Regions from separate parts of the Aliiglaciecola sp. SL4 genome, predicted to be linked through region 1. Evidence: predicted binding sites of a transcription regulator. Region 1 holds the regulator's gene; the other holds the start of a gene.
The links. The regulator LexA, encoded in region 1, represses DNA repair genes until DNA is damaged. The targets are predictions, from matches to a motif close to TACTGTATNNNNATACAGTA.

Region 1 (12,242 bases):
GATGAGCTAAAACTAAGGGTTCAACTCGGTCAGATTCCTTACCCAAAGCGACCCATATCTGATTGATACTATAAAGCGCATTTTCACATTCCTCGGCGCACTCTTGTGGCATCACAAATAGCAATCGCCATAGTGGTTCTCTTTGTGCAACTAACGAACTCATATCTAGAGGCGTAGCAAGCAATTTGCCTTTGTTTGTTGACCCTTTGTTGAACCAGTCAAACGTCAGTGCTAAGTATGCCAACACAACCGGGAGTACAAACACAATGAACATGATAATGGGGGTTTTCGATTTTTTGTTGCTAACAACTTCAGACATCTTTAAGCACTTTCCTTTTTCGTAATGCGATGACATAAATAACAAAACATGCAATTGCTAAAGCAAACCACTGAATTGCGTAACCATAATGTTTTTCGGGAGCCATGACGACGGGCACCCAATTGCGAGAAAAACCAATGGGAAATGACGGGTCTAATTGCAAAACAATGGGTAAGACATCCGCTCCCATAAACTTCGATATCAAGGTTAAGTCGATACTCTGTAACAGTACTGGCCAATCATCGGTAAATTGTGCTGTTTCTGTCACCATTGGATTAACGGTTGGAACCCAACTCGTGCCAAACAAAGTTTGCTCATAACTTGGCAAATCAAATTTGGGCAATTCATTACGATACTGCCCGGCTTTGACCCAGCCTAAATTAGTGATAACGATCCCAAATTCGGTTCGAACAGGGACGAGAACTTGAAACCCTACTTGTCCATTTTCTATGCGATTATCGAGTAGAAAAATCTTATTCACTAACATTCGACCTTTAAATTCTAAGGGCAGATCCTGCTTATCTTGAAGTGTTAAAATATCCTCTATATTTAGCGGGTTAGTTGCTTGTCTCAATTCAATTTGTTGAATGCGTTGTGCTTTAACCTGCCCACGCTGCAATTGCCATACACCCAAAGAACATAAGATTATCACTGCCAACAGCACCAAAAGTGTGGCAAAGTAAGGATGTTTAGAATTATTCGTTGTAGTGACCATATATTGAGGAGTGATCGATTTGTTAGTTAAACTATTAGTCGGCGGCTTATTGCTTTTTATGCTCTACAATCTTTTTCGCGCCATGATAATAATGTTAAAAAACGACCCTAACCAGCCTCCTATGAGTAAATTTATTGGCCGCCGGGTGATGACCTCTGCAATTATTGTGATTTTGTTATTATTGGCTGTAGCAACGGGACTAATTACACCGAATCCACGTCCCTATTAAGGGACGCAAAAACGATAACGTGTATCTACAAAATATAAACAAAGAAAAATAGCATTACCCACACTACATCAACAAAGTGCCAATACCAACTTCCCGCTTGAAAAGCGAAATGATTGTCAGGCGTAAAGTGACCTTTGAGTACCCTTAAAAATAATACAATCAAAATAATTGTTCCCAAGGTAACATGCATTCCATGGAAACCTGTTAGTAGAAAGAATGTATTGCCGTAGACACCTGATTGTAAGGTTAAATTCATTTCACGATAGGCATGCACATACTCTTCTACTTGTAGAGTTAAAAAGAAACACCCCAACAGAATTGTTACACCTAAAAATGCAATCAATTTACCACGCTGTTGTTTCTCCAATGCCACATGAGCAAAATGACAGGTCACCGAAGAAATCAATAAAATAATAGTATTGTATAAAGGTAACCCCATCCATCCCATAGCCGTTGTTTCAACGCCACCAGGGGTTTTAGTCAATGGCCATATGGCTTCAAAATTGGGCCAAAGCACTTCTGCAGTCATGGCATTATTACCCGCCCCATCAAGCCATGGCATCGCAATTACTCGCGCATAAAATAATGCGCCAAAGAACGCAGCAAAGAACATAACTTCCGAGAATATAAACCAGGCCATCCCTTGTCTATATGAGCGTCCTAGTTGAGCGCTGTATTTGCCAGCCATAGATTCATGGATCTGATTTCTGAACCAACCAACTAACATAACCAATAAGGTGACTATGCCTGCAAGTAAGATCCAGCCACCGTATCCACTTTCGCCTTTGGTTTGTTCAACCACAAAGTTGCCTGCACCAAATGCAATCAGAAATAAAGCTACCGCACCAACAATTGGCCAAGGGCTTTGGTCTGGAACATAATATTTTTCGTAAGCTTGTTGTTGTGCCATTTTGATTCCTTTTATCCTTGATTCATTGCAACGCCTTCGGCACTTGCCGTCACGTCATACAAGGTATACTGAAGGGTGAAAAACTTAATATCTTTTGGTAACTGCGGGTCAACATAGAACTTCATTGGCATTATTGCTTCTTCACCCGCACCTAAAGGTTGATTGTTAAAGCAAAAGCATTCAGTTTTATTCATATACAATGCGGCCGTGCCCGGTGAAACAGAGGGAACAGCTTGGGCAACGTAGTCTTTGTGGGTGGTGTTTTTAACGTAAAAGTCCACTTGGTTCATCTCACCTGGGTACACCTCGACTTTCCGAGTTTGTGCTTTGAATTCCCAAGGCATTCCCGTATTTGTACGAGTAATAAACTCGATGGTGATAGTACGAGAGTGATCCACCTCGATCGACTCATATACTGCTGCCGTATCACTGGTTTTACCGTTAATTCCGGTAACTTGGCAAAACACTTCATATAGGGGAACCAACGCAAATGCGAAGCCAAACATGCCAATCACAACACCCACCAGTTTTAAAACCAGTTTGCTGTTGTTAGATTGGCTATTGCTTGAACGTTCAGTCATGACGAATCACACTTACTTAATCACTGGAGGCGTATCGAAGGTATGATAAGGAGCTGGTGATGGGATTTCCCATTCCAAGCCTTCTGCACCTTCCCAAACTTGGGCAGAAACAGGTTCACCCTGCTTACGACACGCTTTGATAAGCAACGCTAGGAATATCAATTGTGATAATCCAAAAGCAAATCCACCTAAGCTGATCCATTTATTAAAATCTGCAAATTGTAAGGCGTAATCTGGAATACGTCGTGGCATGCCTGCTAAACCGACAAAATGCATGGGGAAAAACAGCACATTAACGGAAATTAACGAACACCAAAAATGCCACTTAGCTAAGGTTACGTCGAACATTTTACCAGTCCATTTAGGCAGCCAATAATATACCGCCGCCATAATGGAAAATATTGCTCCAGTAACCAATACATAGTGGAAGTGTGCAACCACAAAATAAGTATCGTGATATTGGAAGTCCACTGGTGTAATCGCCAGCATCAAGCCAGAAAGGCCACCTATGGTAAACAGTACAATAAACGCCAAAGCGAATAGCATAGGCACTTCAAAGGACAAAGAACCCCGCCACATAGTTGCTACCCAGTTAAATACTTTTACCCCTGTGGGCACCGATATCAGCATAGTGGCAAACATAAAGAATAGCTCGGCCCCCACCGGCATCCCAGTAGTAAACATGTGGTGTGCCCAAACAATGAATGACAACAACGCAATAGACGTGGTGGCATAAACCATAGAGGCGTAACCAAACAGTTTTTTCCGTGAGAATGTCGGCACGATGGCAGAAATAATACCAAATGCAGGAAGAATCATAATATACACTTCAGGGTGCCCGAAGAACCAAAATATATGTTGGAACATAACCGGATCACCGCCACCAGCGGCATTAAAGAAACTAGTACCAAAAAACTTATCAGTTAATACCATAGTCACTGCACCGGCAAGCACCGGCATCACCGCGATTAACAGGAATGCCGTGATTAGCCAAGTCCACACGAACAACGGCATCTTCATCCAAGTCATGCCTGGGGCACGCATGTTGAAGATAGTCACAATCACGTTAATCGCTCCCATAATGGAAGAGATCCCCATAATATGCACAGAAAAAACAAACAATGCTGTGGTGTCATTACTGTATGTTGTAGAAAGAGGTGCGTAGAACGTCCAACCAAATGCGGGACCACCACCTTCCATGAACAACGAAGCAAGCAAAATGGTAAATGCCATTGGCAGTATCCAGAAGCTCCAGTTATTCATTCTCGGTAAAGCCATATCTGGCGCACCGATCATCATTGGCACCAACCAGTTAGCTAAGCCAGTAAATGCCGGCATAACTGCACCGAACACCATGATAAGCCCGTGCACAGTGGTCATTTGGTTGAAGAAATTAGGCTCTACAATTTGCAATCCTGGTTGAAATAATTCAGCACGAATTACCATGGCCATAGCACCGCCAGTTAAAAACATGATGAACGCGAACCACAGATAGAGGGTACCTATATCTTTATGATTTGTTGTAAATAACCAACGTTTTATGCCACTAGGAGCATGATGATGGTGGTCGTCATGATCGAGTTCGGTTGTCGCTGTGCTCATAACTGCTCCCCTTATTGACCTGTCATTACGGCGTTAACATCTTTAGCTTGGACCATGTCGCCGGTATCGTTACCCCAAGCATTTCGTTCGTAAGTAATAACTGCTGCCAGCTCACTCATGGTTAGTTGTTTTGCAAAAGCTTGCATGGCAGTGCCAGTTTTACCGTTTAATACGATATTTATGTGTGCTGTCATGTCATTAAGCACCATTTCACTATTGACCAAGGCTGGAAATACGCCTGGTAACCCTTGTCCATTTGGTTGATGACAAGCTGCACAAGCACGCATATAAACCTGCTCACCATTGCTCATCAACTCTTCCATGCTCATATTCATAGCCAACAATCTTTGCTCTTCTTCCTTGGCTTTACGCTGTACTTCTTCTTGAGCGTTTATCCAAGCTTCGTATTCAGCAGGTTCTTTGGCAACCACAACGATAGGCATAAAACCGTGATCCTTTCCGCAAAGTTCTGCACATTGACCGCGATATACACCGGGCTCAATGACGTTTGCCCAAGCCTCATTAATAAACCCTGGGTTAGCATCTTTTTTAACAGCAAAATCAGGCACCCACCAAGAATGGATAACATCATCCGAGGTAACTAAAAATCGCACTTTTTTGCCAGTCGGGATGACAAGAGGACGATCAACTTCCAATAGGTAGTTATGTCCTTTTTCGAATTTGTTGTTGATTTGCTCTTGCTGGGTGGCCATCACGGAATAATATTCAACATCATTTTCCATGTATTTGTAATGCCACTTCCATTGAGAACCGGTAACCAGCACAGTGACCTCTGAGTTTTCGGGGTCTTCCATGGCGATCAGTGTTTTAGCGGCAGGGAATGCCATCACGACTAAAATAATGAAGGGTACAATTGTCCAAGCAATTTCTACTTTCACACTTTCATGAAAATTAGCAGGTTGCGCACCTCTAGATTTACGATGGAAAATCATACTCCAAAACATCACACCAAATACTAGAACTGCAATAACCACGCAAATGAAAAACATAAGCATATGCAGATCATAAACTTGGCCACTAATCTCAGTCGCACCTTTGCGCAAATTCAATTGATACTGATCAGCAGTCGAAGTCGATTCTGCAGACACTGTAAATGCAATTAGACTGGTCAGTATTACCAATACGCCGGACCATATCTTTTTCACTCAACACCTCCTGATGATGTAAGCCTTTTCCAAAGGAGCAAAGCAGAGTTAATAACCGCAAAAGGCTCAGTTCTGGTAAACGACTTGGGATCTTAATGTTACATAACTGTAAAAACCAGTATAAGAATTACTCAACTAAAGTCTAACGTCTAGTGTTTTTTGTTAAAAATTTAAACAAGCGCTTGATTTTCAATCAAAATAGATGGAAAAGTTATGATTTATAACGAATGGAAATAACTTTAACTTTGGAACCAACTAAAGTTGATAATGGTTATCGATGACCTCCAAGAGTGGTGTCTAGCAAGGGAGGATGTGCATTTTATATCTAGTTAAAATAGAGGGGTTGGATAAAAATATTTTCTAATAAAACGGATTAACAAAAACTTAGCTTGAACTTAAGTTTTTAAAGTCCTGAATGCAAAATAATAAAAAAGTGACCCTTAGGTCACTTTTCAGTGTAACTTTGTCACAGAAACGGAAGTTTACATCCAATCAGCGTTACGAATAACACCGACTGCGATACCTTCAATATTAAAAGGCTGCGAAGCCAAATCCACTTTAATAGGATTAAACTCGTCGTTTTCAGCATGTAGGATCACTTCTCTACCACGCTTTTCTAGCCGTTTTACCGTCACATCTTCGTCAACTCTTGCTACCACAACCTGACCATTGTGAACATCAGTTGTGCGATGAACTGCGAGCAAATCACCATCTAAGATACCAATGTCTTTCATACTCATGCCACTAACTCTTAGCAAAAAGTCAGCACTGGGTTTAAATAAATCAGGGTCGACTTTGTAGTGACACTCAACATGCTCTTCGGCCAATATTGGCTCGCCAGCAGCCACTCGCCCGACTAAAGGTAATCCAGCCTCTTCCAATTCATCTTCAAGGGGTACATTCAATTTGATTCCCCTAGAAGTACCAGGGAGGATTTCGATGACACCTTTGCGTGCCAATGCTTTAAGATGCTCTTCTGCCGCATTAGCCGATTTAAACCCCAATTGACGAGCAATTTCAGCACGCGTTGGCGGCATACCCGTGGCTAACATGGTGGCTTTTATTAATTCAAGAATTTCGCTTTGTCGTGGTGTTAGTGGACGCATAAACAGCCTGTTTTTCTATACAGTTTAACTGTTAGTATATACAGTTACCCAGAGAAAACAAAGGTTGTTTTATATTTTCTCATGAATTATCAAAAGCCTATTGATTTAATTAGGGTGACTTTACATACGCTAACAATATAAAATGGTAGTACAACCTAATAGACGTTGGTCTGCGCATTTTAATATGCAAACATGAATAGAGTTCGACTCTTCATGCTATGCTTTTAACGAACTCGAAACCTCAAGGTGTTATATATGGATTGGCTGCATAATTTGCTGCTTTCGATTTTTGCTTTTCCCGTAAAATGGCTAGTCAAAGTCAATAGTATTCCCACTGACATTGAAACTGAGTTAGGAATAGATAAAAGCAAACCCATTGTATATTTGCTTAGAACCCACTCGATTACTGATCAACTCGCCCTTAAAATGTCGACCAAAAAAGTCGACTTACCCAATCCGACTAAAAAAATCATCATCGGTGGTGAAGAGCATAGCGCCAGTGTCTTTCTAGAGCAGCCGCAATCTGTCATTGGCAGGACCATTAAAGGCACTAAAATCGCCGCCGACTTAACCCATTTATTTCAACTTCACAAAGACAACGCCGATCTTGATTTGCAAATTGTGCCGGTGACGGTTTTTTGGGGCCGCGCACCTGGCCGAAAGTCCAATGGATTAGCTGATCTATTAGCTGATAAAGCTTCGCCCAGTTGGTTACGAAAGTTCTTTATCGTATTGTTTTTAGGCCGTGATAATTTTGTCTCTTATAGTAAAGCAGTATCGTCTCGAGATATGACTAAGTTGCCTGGTACTGAAGCCGAAATCGCGCACAAATTGATTCGTTTAGCCGGCACCCATTTCCATCGGAAAAGACAAGCTTTTAACGGCCCTATGCTGTTAGAAAAGCAAGAGTTGTATAATTCAATTTTGGGTTCTGTGACGGTTATTAATGCCATTAACGAAGAATCTAGACAAAAAAAAATCCCGCTATCTAAAGCTAAGGCAAATGCTAAATCTTATATAAACGAAATTGCGGCGGATTACCGTGAGGGTTTAATTCGATTCGGCGACCGTGTTTTAACTCGGATCTGGAACAAAATCTATGATGGAATCGAAGTTGGTCATGCCGATAAAGTCCGGAAACTAGCCCAAAATGGTCATGAGATCATATATGTTCCTTGTCATCGCAGCCATATGGACTACCTGCTATTAACTTACGCCATTTACCATCAAGGTCTGGTTACCCCTCACATTGCAGCAGGGATCAATTTAAACTTTTGGCCTGTTGGCGGCATTTTTCGACGCGGCGGTGCATTTTTCCTACGTCGTAGTTTTGCTGGCAATAAACTCTACACAAGTGTATTCCGCGAATATCTAGAACTCCTGTTTAACAAAGGCTATTCGGTTAAATATTATGCTGAAGGCGGACGTAGCCGAACTGGAAGACTGCTACCACCAAAAACCGGGATGCTAGCAATGACCTTACAGGCGATGATCAAAGGAGTTAATCGTCCAGTCAGTATAGTACCGGTTTACATTGGTTATGAGCATGTGATGGAAGTAGGTAGCTACCTTAGCGAATTAAAAGGCAATACCAAGAAAAAAGAATCCGTATTCGGGTTATTTTCTGTGGTTAGAAAGTTGAAAAACTACGGCCACGGCTTTCTCAATTTTGGTGAACCTATTCAGCTTAATAATTTCCTTGATGAGCAAGTACCGAGTTGGCGCGATGCGCAAAACAGTGAGGTTGATAAAAAACCAAGCTGGCTAACCCCAACCGTAAATATCCTTGCTAATCAGGTTATGGTGCGAATTAATCAGACAGCGGCCATAAGCGGTATGTCACTTTGTGCATTGTGTTTACTTTCAGCTAAGAAAAACGCAATGGGCCAATTGGAACTCGAGCAGGCAGTGGATGACTATATTCACTTGCTAAAATTATCACCTTACAGTGAGTTGGTGAGCTTGCCTGACAAAAGCGGGCATGAAATTGTAGAACAAACCCTGAAACTGGGGAAAATGAACGTCTCTGAAGATAGCTTCGGCAAAATTATCTCGTTAGAGCAACGTAATGCTGTCACCTTAACTTACTATCGCAATAATATTTTGCACTTATTCGCCATTCCGGGATTAATCGCCGCCATCGTATTTGCTCACAATGGGTTGGAGAAATCTAAATTACTTGATCTTATTATGCGCCTCTACCCAATGTTGCAGCGAGAGTGGTTCCTTTACATGTCGAGCGAACAAGCAAAAGAATATGTGGAAGGCTTAATTGAAAGCATGTTAGAGATGGGCATGATAGTGACCGCAGAAGATAAACTAGCCCCAGCTCACTCCACCGCAGAATCATTCTATTCATTGTGGTTATTAAATCGCTGTGTTCAGGAAACACTGCAACGTTATGCATTGGTGTTATCTTTATTAGCAAAAGAAAAGAAAATGACTCGCTCAGCATTGGAGCGAACAAGTGCGAAATTTGCTGAACGATTGTCTGCATTGCACGGCATTAGTTCACCAGAATTTTTCGATAAAAATGTATTGGCAAGCTTTGTGAATGCCCTTAGGGAAAATCAACTTCTAGCAGATAGCGAAGATGGCCAATTACAACATTCCGAAACCAGTGAAACTTTGCGCCAAGATATTATCGCACTAATAGCACCTGAAATAGCCCAGCGTTTAGAAAAGCTTTACGCACTGCAAAGCTAACTTTCAGACATAAAAAAGGCTCCGATTAAGGAGCCTTTTGCATTTTTTGACAATTACTTTGCTAAATCAGATAAAAAGAACTGATAAGCAGGGTTCGTTGTTTGTTCATCATATTGGTAGCCAAGCTTATCCAAATGCTGATCAAAATCGACTCTAGCTTGGTCCGGTAAATCAAACCCCGCAAGCACCAGACCTTCAGCAGCCCCATGATTACGATAATGGAATAAGGTAATATTCCATGACTCACCAAGGGTATTCAAGAACTTCATCAAAGCGCCTGGATATTCAGGGAACTCAAACGAAAAAATATGTTCATTGAGTAACGTCGGCGGACGACCACCAACCATGTAGCGCACGTGCAGCTTAGCCATTTCATTTTCAGACAAATCAAAACACTGATAACCGCTATCGGTGAGCAACTTTTCCAATTGATGATACTCTTCACGTCCAAAACGTAATTTGATACCTACAAAGATATGGGCTTCACCATCACTGGAATAGCGGTAATTGAACTCGGTAATAGTTCTACCGCCTAACAGTTCACAAAAACGTTTAAATTCACCTTTTTGTTCAGGAATTTTAACCGCAAAAACCGCTTCTTTTTGCTCACCCAGTTCACAACGCTCAGATACATAGCGCAAAGTATGAAAATTGATATTTGCACCACATAAGATGCCACCAATTTTTTTACCGGACACATTATGCTCTGAAAGATACTTTCGAATACCCGCCACCGAAAGTGCACCTGCAGGTTCAGCTATGACTCGAGTATCATCAAAAATATCTTTGATTGCCGCACAAATTTCATCAGTGTTAACGGTGATGACATCATCCACGTATTGCTGACATAAGCGGAATGGCTCAGTACCAATGGTCTTAACGGCCACGCCGTCAGCAAATATGCCCACCGACGAAAGCGGCACGGGTTCACCGGCTTGTAATGCGGCCTGTAAACATGCAGATTCATCGGATTCAACGGCAATGATTTTCAAATCAGGACGTAATTGCTTAAGGTAAACACTAATACCCGCAGCCAATCCGCCACCGCCAACTGCGATAAACAAGATGTCTAAATCAGGCAGTTGCTCAAGCAATTCACGGCCAATGGTGCCTTGCCCGACAATGACATCTTCATCATCAAAAGGCGCAACCATGGTGTAGCCGTTGACTTCAGACAAACGCAAAGCTTCCGCTTTTGCTTCGTCGAAGCTGGTGCCATGCAACACTACGTGGGCATACTCACCGCCAAAGCGTCGCACAGCATCCACTTTAATATCAGGGGTGGTTTCTGGCATGACGATGGTAGCTTGTATTTTTTTTATCTTAGCCGAATACGCCACACCTTGAGCATGGTTTCCTGCTGATGCAGCTACTACACCTGCCTGCAATTGTTGTTCAGTTAAACAAGCCAACTTATTGTAAGCACCGCGCAGCTTGAACGACTTCACCGGTTGTTGATCTTCACGCTTCAAATAAATCTCATTACCTAAAGCGTTAGATAAACTGGTTAACCGATTAAGCTCGCTATTTACTGCCACATCATAAACAGGTGACAGTAGAATACGTTTTAAATACTCATTAGCAGATAAACTCATTTAATCTTCCAATTTCGAAGCATCACGCACGCCGCCTTTATCAGCACTTGTGGCTAATAATGCGTAGGCTTTTAAGGCTAAAGAAACTTTACGTTGACGGGTAGCAGGTTTCCAAGGTCTAGCACTATTATTCATATTGTCACGACGAGTTTGTAGGTCAGCGTCACTAATATCAATACCAATCTTACGACCCGGAATATCAATTAAGATAGTGTCACCTTCTTCCACTAAACCAATACCGCCGCCGCTCGCTGCTTCTGGCGCACAGTGACCAATAGACAAACCAGAAGTACCACCTGAAAATCTGCCGTCAGTGATCAAGGCACATTCTTTACCTAAACCTTTGGCTTTTAGATAAGTGGTTGGGTACAACATTTCTTGCATACCTGGACCACCTTTAGGACCTTCATAACGGATAATGACCACATCACCTGCAACAATTTCGTCACCTAAAATAGCAGCAACGGCTTCATCTTGGCTTTCGAAAATACGGGCGCGACCGGTAAATTTGTGAATAGACTCATCTACCCCAGCGGTTTTTACAATACAGCCATCCTCAGCAATATTACCAAAGAGTACTGCTAAACCACCTTCCTCACTGAATGCGTGGTCGAAACTCCGAATACAGCCGTCTGCGCGGTCAGTATCCGCTGTAGGCCAGCGACAATCTTGGCTAAAGGCTTTGGTAGTGCGTATCCCAGCAGGACCAGCTTTGTAAAACTCAATGGCTTTTTCATTAGCAGGGTTAGTAATGTCCCAATCAGCGATAACTTCACCAATGGATTTACCCAACACATGAGGACAATCGGCGTGTAATAAACCAGCACGATTAATTTCAGCCAAAATTCCTAATACACCACCAGCACGGTGTACGTCTTCCATGTGATATTTAGGTGTAGATGGCGCGACCTTACATAGATGGGGAACTTTACGAGACAGACGGTCGATGTCATCAAGGGTAAATGGAATTTCACCTTCTACTGCAGCAGCCAATAAGTGCAATATGGTATTGGTTGAACCGCCCATGGCGATATCCAAACTCATGGCGTTCTCGAACGCTTTAAAATTAGCTATATTGCGCGGTAGCACGGAAGCATCATCTTCTTTGTAATAACGACGACAAAGCTCAACGATTTGCTTACCGGCTTGTTTGAATAATCCTTCACGATCTGCGTGAGTAGCCAACATAGAACCATTACCTGGCAACGACAAACCTAGAGCTTCGGTTAAACAATTCATTGAATTGGCGGTGAACATACCGGAACAAGAGCCACAAGTTGGGCAAGCTGAACGCTCCACTTCTTCACTGTCAG
Region 2 (12,242 bases), on a different contig from region 1:
AACAACTACTGTTTAAAGAAGGCAATGTTGAGTCTGTCGCCCTAATGTTACTAGGGGAAAAGGGTGAATTGGGAATATTGGCTATTGGAAGCAAAGATGCCAGCCATTTCAATCCCGACATGGACACCCTGCTCATAACCCAGTTGCAACAGTTCTTAAACGTACTTTTGCCAAATTTGGCTGGATATTAACCATGGATACTCCAGCCTTAGACCAGTGGCTGGAAAAATTTTTTTCGTTTTTAAAATACGAAAGAAACCTTTCTGCAAAAACCTTAGATAACTACCAGCGCCAACTCCGGGTGATTACGGAGCAGTTAGATATTACAAGCTGGTCTGAATTAACTACCCATCACATTAAATCTATTTTGAGCCAAGCTAGGCGCAAAAACCTAGCCCCTCGCTCTATTGCATTGCGGTTATCGGCTATGCGTACTTTTTGTCAGTTTTTAGTAGCCGAAGATGTACTCAAAACTAACCCAGCTAAAGCCGTGCAAACCCCAAAACTAGGTCGGCCGCTACCTAAACATCTAAATGTGGATCAGGTAGCTCAGTTACTGGAAATAGACCCCGAATCTGTGCTGGCGATACGCGACCGTACCATGATGGAGTTGATCTATGGCTGTGGTTTACGTTTGGCTGAGTTATCTGGCTTAAACATGCAGGATATAGTCACTAAAGGACAAATTAGAGTACTCGGTAAGGGCCGCAAAGAACGCGTCATTCCAGTTGGGAAGACAGCCACTACTTGGTTGAATAAATGGTTGAAAGTTCGTAGTCAAATGACCCCACCAGCGGAAGAACAGGCCCTGTTTGTAAGTATGCATAAACGCCGTATAAGTCATCGCCAAATCGCCAAGCGAATGGACTTATGGGCCCACAAACAACATGTTGACCAAAAAATAAATCCGCATAAATTGCGCCACTCTTACGCCACCCATATGCTAGAATCCAGTGGTGATTTGCGCGCCGTACAAGAACTTCTAGGCCATGCGAATTTGTCGACCACACAAGTGTATACACATTTGGATTTCCAGCATTTAGCTAAGGTTTACGACAATACGCATCCCAGATCTCGCAAAAACAAATAATCACCATATGTTAAATATTAACCAATCAAAGCTACAAAAAGATTGAATAATAGGTATTACTGAATGAAATTTTATCGGAATTTTTCCCCCATAAAAGCCATTAGTTTCGACTTAGATGATACGTTGTACGACAACTATCCTTTTATTATGGAAGCGGAAAAACAACTGCTTAATTATTTGTCTTCAAGTTATCCAAAAACATCAGAATTTTCCTATCAAGATTGGCAGCAATTCAAACAACAACATTTGCAAAATCAACCTCAACTTGCTTCAGATATGGGAGCGTTACGTAAACATACGTTACAAACTGGCTTACAAAAAGCCGGTTACCAAGAGCAACGCCTAAGCTCAGCGGTGGATGACTGTTTTGAGTTTTTTTATCATCATCGTAGTAACTTTGAAGTACACCAAGAAATACGTACTTTGTTGGCCCAATTAGCCAACAAACTGCCATTAGTTGCTATCACCAACGGCAATGTCAACCTACAACAAATTGGAATTGGCGAATATTTTAGCCATTGTTTTAAAGCCAATTTAGAACGTCCAATGAAACCCCATGACGCTATGTTTACGTTGGCTAGCAGCACTTTAAATGTGGCCCCTAAAGAAGTATTACACGTGGGTGATAATTTAGAAAAAGACGTAATGGGGGCTATTAACGCCGGTATGCAAAGCGCTTGGTATGCCTACAACCGGAAAATGCACCTTCCACAAGAAAAAACCACAGTACTTCCCCATGTGCAATTAGATGATTTAGCGGAGCTAAATTTACTGATCGAAGATTAACCTAATAGACAGTTAATCTTCGTAGATATTTTGATTCATGGTTTCACAAGGATTTGGACAACAAGGCACGCCAACAATTTTCGCTGGTACCCCAGCTACAGTCACATGCTCAGGTACGTTTTTAAGAACCACGCTACCGGCTCCTACTTTAGCGCCAGCACCAATCTCAATATTGCCTAAGATTTTAGCCCCGGCTCCCACCATCACCCCTTGACGAACTTTAGGGTGACGATCACCTGACTCGTTTCCTGTTCCCCCTAAGGTCACAGATTGTAAGATTGAAACGTGATCTTCCACTACCGCGGTTTCACCAATGACGATACCGGTTGCATGGTCAAACATCACGCCCTTTCCAATTACCGCTGCTGGGTGAATATCCACTCCAAATACTTCGGAGTTTCGACTTTGCACAAACAGCGCAAGTTGCTTGCGATTTTGAGCCCACAAATAATGAGACAGACGATAGCCCTGAATCGCTTGGAAGCCTTTGAAGTACAATAACACAGTGAGAATTTTATCTACGGCAGGATCACGAGTTAACACAGCTTCAATATCTTCGATGGCTGACTCGACGATCTCAGGTTTTAACAAATAAGCTTGATCCAATACTTCGCGAATGGCTAAGGCCGGCATCACTTCATCTTGAATTTTGTTGGACAAAATAAAGCTCAAAGAAGTCTCGAAGTTGTGATGAGCAAGAATACAAGCATGCACATAACTGGCCAATAGCGGTTCGCTTTCCACTAACTCTTCAGCTTCAGATTTCAACCTCTTCCAGAAATTGTCGATTGGCATCTCGTTCTCCTCAATTCCTTTATCCCACGGCGGTAGGCAAGTCATTTCACTCTTGAATAAATATTAAGAACGGATATGCGGGCAAAAACGTTCATTTACAAGATCAGTTTCCATAAAGCGGCTTAAAAATAACAAAACCAGCCCTTTGGTTGTATAAAAACACAGTATAGCTGATATACTTCGATTATTAATCAATAAATCAAAAATAAGCTTGTTATGGATGTATCTCGACTGTTAGACCAACTTAATGACAAACAACGGGAAGTAGTAGCGGCCCCACCTTCTGACATGTTGGTCCTGGCTGGTGCCGGAAGTGGCAAAACTCGAGTACTAGTACATCGTATCGCATGGCTAATGGAAGTTGAACAACTCGCATCTTTTAGTATTCTGGCTGTGACCTTTACTAATAAAGCCGCCAGAGAAATGCGTGGTCGAGTAGAACGGCTGATGGGGTCTGGATTGCACACCATGTGGATTGGAACGTTCCACGGGCTCGCCCATCGCTTACTCCGAACCCATTTCAAAGAAGCCCGCTTACCTGAAAACTTTCAAATATTGGACTCGGATGATCAATATCGTTTAGTTCGGCGAGTAATTAAGTCTCTGAATTTAGATGAAAAAAATTGGCAACCCAAATCGATTCAATGGTATATCAACGGGAATAAAGACGAAGGGTTGCGACCTGAGCATATCGACACTCAAGGTGATCCCACCAAACAAACCATGAAAGATATTTACCAAGCTTATCAACAAACCTGTGATCGTTCAGGCTTGGTGGATTTTGCCGAACTGTTATTGCGTGCCCACGAATTGTGGCTAAATAATCCTGATGTGCTGAAACATTATCAAAAACGTTTCCGCACGATTTTGGTGGACGAATTTCAAGATACCAATAATATTCAGTATGCATGGTTGCGGATCTTAAGTTGTGCAGATAACAACATGATGATTGTAGGCGATGACGATCAATCCATATACGGTTGGCGTGGCGCGAATGTGGAAAATATTCAGCACTTTTTACGTGATTTCCCCTCCGCGAAAACTATCAGACTGGAGCAAAACTACCGTTCAACCGGCAATATTCTTAAAGCTGCCAATGCCGTTATCGACAACAACCAAGGGCGTCTTGGTAAAGATCTGTGGACTGAAGGTGCCGAAGGTGAGGCGATTTCGATGTATGCCGGCTTCAACGAATTAGATGAAGCTCGCTTTATCGTGGCTCGCATTAAAGAGTGGAGCGACAAAGGTGATGCGTTAGCCGATTGTGCCATTTTGTATCGCAACAATGCGCAATCACGGGTATTGGAAGAAGCGCTGTTACAAGAGTCAGTGGCCTATAGAATTTATGGCGGACTTCGTTTCTTCGAAAGACAAGAAATCAAAGATGCATTAGCGTATTTACGGTTAATCAACCAACCCATAGATGATGCAGCCTATGAGCGGGTTGTAAACACCCCTACTCGCGGCATCGGTGATAAAACCCTGAGCTTAGTTCGAGAAACCGCTAGAAACGAAGAGTTGTCTATGTGGCAGGCAACCAACGACATGCTTCGTGAAAAACGCTTTTCAGGCAGAGCGGCAACAGCGCTGCAACGCTTCGTTGAGCTAATATTGAAGTTACAAGTTGAAGTGCAAGAGTTCGAGTTAGATCAACAAGCTGATCACGTAATCAAAAACTCAGGTTTATTTGCCATGTATCAAGCCGAAAAAGGCGAAAAGGCCCAGGCTCGGATAGAAAACCTTGAGGAGCTTGTAACCGCTTGCAAACAATTCGAAGCTCCAGAAGAAGCGGAAAATATGTCCCCCCTATCGGCATTTCTCGCCCATGCTTCATTAGAAGCGGGTGAATCTCAAGCCGACGCTCACCAAGACGCAGTACAAATGATGACCATACATTCGGCTAAAGGTCTGGAATTCCCATTGGTTTTTTTAGCCGGTGTTGAAGAAGGCATGTTCCCTAGTCAAATGAGTCATGAAGAGCCTGGACGCTTGGAAGAAGAACGCAGACTTTGTTACGTGGGCATGACTCGAGCAATGCAAAAGTTATACATGACCTATGCCGAATCTCGACGACTATATGGGCAAGACAAATACCATACCCCCTCTCGTTTTATCAAAGAAATTCCCAGTGAATGCATTGAAGAAGTGCGCCTTCGGACTACGGTGAGTCGACCAGTTCAAAACCGTTTTCAACCGGCAACATCCCACATGGCATTCGAATCCACTGGATTTCAATTGGGACAGCGAGTTAAGCACAGTAAATTTCAAGAAGGCACAGTGCTAAATTACGAAGGAAGCGGTGAACATGCACGAGTTGAAGTGAATTTTGACAATATAGGGACAAAGTGGCTAATGTTGGCGTATGCTAAATTAGAAAAAATATAAACCTAGCTGAATTGCCAATGAGATTTAAAGTTCTATTAATAGAAGATAATGAGTCGAGTGTGCGCGTGCTTAAGCGTGTCATTGGCAAAGCCAACTTAGATGTGGTGTTAGCCAACACGTTAGCTCAGGCAAAGATTATTTTTGAAACCACATCCCCAGAGCTGTACCTATGTGCAGTTGTCGGATATTCACTACCCGACGCTCCCCATGGGCAAGCAATTAACTTCACAATTAATGCGTTTATTCCAACCATCGTTATCACCAGCGAGGTAGAAGAAGACATACGTGAGAATATTTTGGCAAAATCTATTGTTGATTATATTCCCAAACAAAACGCGCAAATGTTCGAATACCTCAACCGACTGCTAATCAGATTGGAGAAAAATAAACAAATTGGTGTGCTAGTGGTGGATAAATCCAGACACAACCGAGGAATACTATCATCCTTGTTAGGACGCCATAACTTCATCACTTTTGATACCTCCAGCGCAGCACAAGCCCTCGACTTATTACAAAGACACCCACTTATCAAACTGATGTTAGTTGAAGAAGATTTAGCCGACACAAAAGGGTTGGAACTAGTTTCTGAGGCCAGAAAACTCTACGACAAAGACCAGTTAAGTATTATTGGATTATCGACCAACACTCATTCCTCACTATTAGCCCAATTCATCAAAAGTGGTGCTAATGATTTTCTACGCAAACCTTATTGCCACGAGGAATTTTTTTGCAGAATAGTGCAAAACGTAGAACACATAGAGCAAATTGAAGCCATTCGACGCGCTGCCAACTCTGATTATTTGACCGGGCTGCCTAATCGACGGCATTTCTTTAATAAGGTTAACCATACCATCCATCGTGGACAGGCACCTATGTCATTGGCGTTGATCGATTTAGACAACTTTAAGTTAATTAATGATTCTTTTGGTCATGACTATGGAGACGTGGTGTTAAAAGAGGTGTCGAAAATGATTGTTCGGCATTTTTCGTCTTTCCATTATTCGCGCTTCGGGGGAGAAGAGTTTTGTATTTTTATGGCCCAAACTGAACAATCTGAAGCAATAGAACTGCTCAATACTTTCCGCCAAGAGGTAAGTCAAAAAGTTATAAAAAGCAAAGGGATAAGTCATTCGTGCACGTTGAGTATCGGCGTCACAAGCCGTGCCAGTAAAAAGATCGAATCGATGTTAAGCATTGCAGATGAACATCTTTATAATGCTAAAGCACAGGGACGCAATAGAGTGATTGGCGACCCTGCATAAAAAATACTGTAGCAGTTAAACTCCCAATGATTTCAACGACTTTCGATATGCACGATAAGAATCAAAGCTAAAAATTATCAACGCTAACCACACAAAACCAAACGTCACTAAACGAGCTTCATGTAATGGCTCGCCGAATAAATAGACAGCCAAGATGAACATAATACTTGGTCCGATATACTGGAAAAAGCCTAACGTTGAATAACGTATCCGGCGAGCGGCACCGGTAAAACATAATAATGGGGCTGTGGTAATAATTCCTGCACCAATTAACAAGACATTTAAATCCATTTCATTGCTGAACATATTGCTCATTTGTGACGCAAAGAATACCCAGTAGACAATGGCAAACGGCAGCATCATCATGGTTTCAATTAATAAGCCGGGCAGAGAATCCACAGCAACTTGTTTACGCAAAAGCCCATAAATACCAAAACTGGATGCCAAAAGCAGAGCAATCCAAGGGAGTTCACCATAGGAAAATAACAGGATCAATACCCCAATCAGGGCAATGCCCACAGCAACTTTTTGCATTCGTCGTAAGCGCTCTCCAAGAAAGATACGGCCTAGGAAAACATTGAGCAAAGGATTGATATAGTAGCCTAAACTCGCATCCAGTAAGTGATCATTGTTAACGGCCCAAATAAATAACAACCAATTACCTGCCAACAATAATCCGGATATTAGTAAAATTTTGATGACTCTTGGGTTCTTTAACGCAGATTGCACCTTGCCTAATTGTTTAAAGCCCAAGACCAAAATGACTAATAGTAAGGCTGACCATATTACTCTGTGCACCAGTATTTCTGGGGCCGGCATGATCATTAGCAGTTTGAAATATAACGGAGCAAAACCCCACATCGCATAAGCGGCAACAGCCAGAACGACGCCAACTTTTAAAGATCTATCAGACATAAAATGACAACAACCAGAAAAATGAACTAGAGAATGATTATTTAATATTGTTTAGCTAAGAGAGAATTTTGCAATTCTCTCTATACCTATTGCATATTAACTTTTAGGGTATGCTTAAACGCATGGATGAACGCACGTTTCCGAGGGCTTTAAGCCGGTGGTTGCTGTTCCATTCCGTACTTTTCTTTCATTAAGTAGGCAAAAGCAGTGGTAAATGCCACTTCTTGAAACATTTTCAAGCCGGTTTCTGAAAAAAGTACCGGAATAGGGTTACGCTTTATAATTTCTTTAATAAATGTTGGTGTTAAAACCTCAACCTTTAATTCTTCAATTAATTGAATTGCCGCTTCCATTTTAAAGCCCGTAGCGCTGCCAGCGAACTTGCCTTTAGTAGGGCGCTCGCGAATGACTACCGCATCAATTTTGTAGTCTTCCATCAATTTTTTGAAGGCAAACTGGAATTCACGCACGTCTGCAGTTGAATCTTGCTTAGAATAGGTTAATTTGCGCGCACGGCAATCTGGAATATGAAACACTTCATTTTCCAAAGACAACAAACATAGATTAGCTTCACTACCTTTAAGTTCTACACCGCAAATTCTCATAACTTCTCCTAAACAATACACTTTTCATAATTATACCTCATGTTTCACCAAGTTATTGCAACTAAATCTCAGACAATTCGAATCCCTTTGCTGACTTTCTCACCAATTTGTTCTATTTTGATTCCATATATTGGACAGGCACCATTAAATACTAGGATTAGATCTTGGACAGGCATGTTTGTTGTCTTTCTTTTTTTAAAATTTTAAGACAGGCATAGTTTTCAGGTTTTAATAAATCAGTTAATGGCAGGCGCCTGCCCAACAATCACGACCAGCAAACTTATATTGTTAAATTACAAGGATTTACTATGCTTCGCTTAACTACATTAATAACACTTTTTTTGACTATGATGTCTTCGCTAACATTTGCAGAAAGCATTGAAGAAGCTTCCATACGTTTATGTGATCACATTAAAGTTTGTGTGACTGAACAGATAAGTACAACAGATGAGATCCCTCCTGAAATGCGAGCGATGATAGATGGCATGGTCGATAATATGTGTAAAAGCATAATGGACACAAACGCCGTAACAGGTAATGCAGAGTTTGAAGAATCAGCTATCGCATGTGTAGATTCAATAACGAACCTAAGCTGCAAAGACATCGAAAGTGCGGGGCAGACTCCGGCCTGTTTAGCATTTGAAAAAGAATTCTCTGAACGCTACCCTAACCTTAAAAACTAAATATAATGACCAAAAAAACGTCTTCAGACGAGGCGAAAATACCCAAAGGTCGAGCTTCTCGTTTTGCAAAAATGGGAAGTTTAGCTTCTCGTATCGCGGGTAACATGATTTCAGAGGGTGTTTCTGAACTTGCTAAAGGCAACCGACCAAAAGTAAAAGATTTACTTCTTACCCCCAAAAATATGAAACGGGTAGCCGACCAACTCGCGCAAATGCGCGGAGCAGCCATGAAAGTGGGACAGCTAATTTCAATGGATGCTGGTGATGTATTACCTAAAGAGTTAACCGATTTGTTGGCTCGATTACGCTCAGACGCCAAATCTATGCCTCAAGCTGAGTTAATGGCTGTCTTAGAGTGTCACTGGGGAAGTGATTGGCAATCGAAATTTATACAGTTCCAGTTAAAACCCATAGCATCAGCTTCTATTGGTCAGGTACACAAAGCAATAGACAACGATTTGCGTCGTTTAGCCGTTAAGGTTCAGTATCCGGGAATCAAAGAAAGCATCAACAGCGATGTAGACAATGTCGCTAGTTTAATAAAAATATCAGGCCTTTTACCAAAAGGTGTTGATACCCGACCTCTTTTATCTGAAGCCAAGGCGCAGCTGCATGAAGAAGCCAATTACACGTTAGAAGGACAACGTTTAGAGCAGTATGCCACATTGATTGAGGGCGACAGTAGATTTCTGATCCCTCGTTGGATACCTGAATTAAGCAGCGACTCGGTCCTAGCCATGACCTTTTTAGATGGCGAACCAATCGAAAGTTTATGTGAAGCAAGTCAAACTCTACGAAATAAAATTGCTACCGATCTCTTTTCATTGTTCTTTAAAGAATTGTTTGAATTTCAACTTATTCAAACCGACCCCAATTTTGCAAACTTTTTGTATGACAGCCAAGAAGAAAAAATTGTTTTGTTGGATTTTGGAGCAACCAGGGAATACAAGAAGTCAATGGCCCAAGCTTATCTAAATTTAATGCAGGCCGGTTTCCACAAAGATAAAAAGAGCATTGAAAATAGCGCATTAGAACTGGGCTTGATGTCAGCTACTTTGTCAGAAAAAACGCGACTTGATATAACCGAAATGTGTTACTTATCATGCGAACCACTTTATTTGGAGGGTGCTTACGACTTTTCGAAAAGTGACCTATTAGAAAGGTTACGAGTAATTGGCACACAAATGAGTTTAGACAAAAGCTATGTGCATACACCTCCTGTAGATACTATCTTTCTACATCGAAAGCTTGGGGGCTTGTTTTTGTTAGCGATGAAACTCAAAGCAAAGGTAGATTTGCACTCAATGTTTAAACCTTATTTAGATTATAAAATTTAACTAAGCTCTATTATTAAACTGGAATACTTTATGTTTTCAACAGATTCTTTGTTAGCACAAACACTCTCTTTTATGCCACTTTTAATCACTCTCTTAATTGTAGCAATAGTACTTTGGATAGCTAACTACTTATTAATAGTTAAAAAGGCCGATGCAGGTAGTGAAAAGCTTTTTTCCCGGCAGCTAATAATGCTCGCGTTAACCCTAGTAGCATTATTGGCAACTGTATTTGCTTTGCCCGTTAGTGAAAGTTCTCGAAATCAAATCATTGGTTTAATTGGATTAGTCATCTCGGGAATATTTGCCTTTTCTTCAAGTACCATTTTTGCCAATTTATTAGCTGGAATAATGCTAAGAATGACCAAGCCGTTTAAAACAGGTGACTTTGTTCAAGTAGGTGATTTCTTTGGAAGAGTTGTTGAGCGCGGACTTTTAGATACGGAAGTTCAGACAGAAGTTAGAGATTTAGTCGCTTTACCTAACACATTCATGATCACTAACCCCATCACAGTTACCCGCACATCTGGAACTATCATTTCAACTAGCTTATCCCTTGGGTACGATATTCATAATTCAAAAATTGAACCCTTGTTAATTCAGGCTGCAACAAATTGCGAACTATCCGATCCTTTTGTGCATATTGTTGAATTGGGCGACTTTTCAGTCACCTATAAAATTAGTGGAAAGTTAGAAGAAGTTAAAAGTCTTATCAGTTCAAGAACTCGCTTGAATCGTGAGGTTTTGAACGTCCTTCATGAGAATGCCATTGAAATCATGTCGCCCAGCTTTATGAACCAACGTAAAATACCTGACGAGATCAAAATCATTCCGCCAAAACAACAAGTTAGTAATGAAAGTAATAATTCAACAGTAGATCAAGTAATCTTCGATAAAGCAGAAGAAGCAGAGCAAAAAGAACAGCTTTTAGAGCAGTTAAAAGCTCAATTAATTGAGCTAAACGAACAGCTAAAACTAGCTGAAGACAGCCAAAAAGACTCCCTCAAATCTCAAATCCAAGATCTAACCCAGAAAATTAAATCCTTTAACAATACCGAAGATGAAAAAAAGAGCTAATATTCAACCCGCAGTTTCTTTACCTAAAATTTTATATTGGACAGGCATGTTAATTTCATATTGGAATTTCATATTGGACAGGCACATTACCCCACGAAATTCAGCTAAATTTAAATTGAGACAGTCATTAAAACTAGACCTAAACTAGACTGGTGTTTATTGCACATAGGGCTATGCTTCAAACCAATATAAAGAGTTTAGAGGTTTATATGCCACAGCCTAGGAAGCATCAAATTAGCTTAGCAGATACTCCATATTACCATTGCGTATCCCGCTGCGTTCGCCGCGCGTTTCTGTGCGGTGAAGATAAGTATTCGGGTAAGAGTTACGAACACCGTCGGCAATGGGTAGAGGATAGGTTACTTCTGCTTGCCTCTGTTTTTTGCATTGATGTCTGTGCTTATGCTGTGATGAGTAACCACGTCCACGTGGTTTTACACGTAAATAAAATTCAAGCGTTAAACTTGTCGGATTATGACGTAATAGAGCGTTGGCAGAAAATTCATAAACCAACTGAACTAGTCCAACAATTTTTTACAAACCAGAATTGGCACACGCTACCTGAAAATCAGAAGGAAGCCGTTACTAACGCTATATCTACCTATCGAAAACGGTTATACGATATTAGTTGGTTTATGCGTGAGTTAAATGAACCCATAGCAAGACAAGCGAATCAAGAGGATGACTGCACTGGACATTTTTGGGAAGGACGGTTTAAATCCCAAGCATTATTAGACGAAAAAGCGCTAGCAGCCTGCCTAGTTTACGTCGATTTGAACCCAATTCGCGCACAAATAGCCACGTCACCTGAATCGTCTATGCATACAAGTATTAAAAAACGAATGGATACATTTCAAAAGGGCTATCAACCACCATCGTTAATGGCTTTTAAACAAGGCCCATCACTAAAACAGCAAAATCAATTACCGTTTACTTTAGTGGATTATATGCAACTTATTCATTTTAGCGCTCAAAGGTTTAGGCGTTGTGCAAAAAACAAAATAGTACCACCAACAATTGTCAAAACATTTGGAAAGAGTGAAAGCGTATGGTTAGAACTTGTTTATAATTTTGAAAATGTTTTTGGTGTTGCCGCTGGTGAGTCTGAATCTATGGAACGTTTTAGACAAAATACAGGACGAGCCTGACTAAAAAGCACAAGAACAATCCGCCCACTATCTTTGGTTGCTAGCCCCGTTTAAATCCATAACTTGTAGACACACTTAGCTCATTTCTGGCCAACTTAATTTGCTAAAAAGCACCCAATTCAACAACATTGAAGCCCAATTATCGTCTATAACAAGGAATCC

Region 2: the regulator LexA is predicted to act here: its motif matches at 2,819-2,838, upstream of uvrD (DNA helicase II).

Annotation. Positions count from the first base shown of each region.
Region 1 is NZ_JBGOSE010000004.1:93,772-106,013, reverse strand. It holds gene AB6T38_RS07525 (hypothetical protein) at 1-319, opposite strand, end outside; gene AB6T38_RS07520 (SURF1 family protein) at 312-971, opposite strand; gene AB6T38_RS07515 (DUF2909 domain-containing protein) at 1,054-1,263, shown strand; gene AB6T38_RS07510 (cytochrome c oxidase subunit 3) at 1,289-2,173, opposite strand; gene AB6T38_RS07505 (cytochrome c oxidase assembly protein) at 2,185-2,754, opposite strand; gene ctaD (cytochrome c oxidase subunit I) at 2,767-4,356, opposite strand; gene coxB (cytochrome c oxidase subunit II) at 4,368-5,522, opposite strand; gene lexA (transcriptional repressor LexA) at 6,005-6,628, opposite strand; gene plsB (glycerol-3-phosphate 1-O-acyltransferase PlsB) at 6,884-9,334, shown strand; gene ilvA (threonine ammonia-lyase, biosynthetic) at 9,388-10,929, opposite strand; gene ilvD (dihydroxy-acid dehydratase) at 10,930-12,242, opposite strand, start outside.
Region 2 is NZ_JBGOSE010000005.1:288,513-300,754, reverse strand. It holds gene AB6T38_RS09935 (DUF484 family protein) at 1-191, shown strand, start outside; gene xerC (tyrosine recombinase XerC) at 194-1,090, shown strand; gene AB6T38_RS09925 (HAD-IA family hydrolase) at 1,154-1,876, shown strand; gene cysE (serine O-acetyltransferase) at 1,889-2,671, opposite strand; gene uvrD (DNA helicase II) at 2,888-5,056, shown strand; gene AB6T38_RS09910 (diguanylate cyclase) at 5,074-6,318, shown strand; gene rarD (EamA family transporter RarD) at 6,334-7,233, opposite strand; gene AB6T38_RS09900 (DUF3010 family protein) at 7,383-7,838, opposite strand; gene AB6T38_RS09895 (hypothetical protein) at 8,147-8,521, shown strand; gene AB6T38_RS09890 (ABC1 kinase family protein) at 8,527-9,858, shown strand; gene AB6T38_RS09885 (mechanosensitive ion channel domain-containing protein) at 9,889-10,932, shown strand; gene AB6T38_RS09880 (transposase) at 11,142-12,080, shown strand.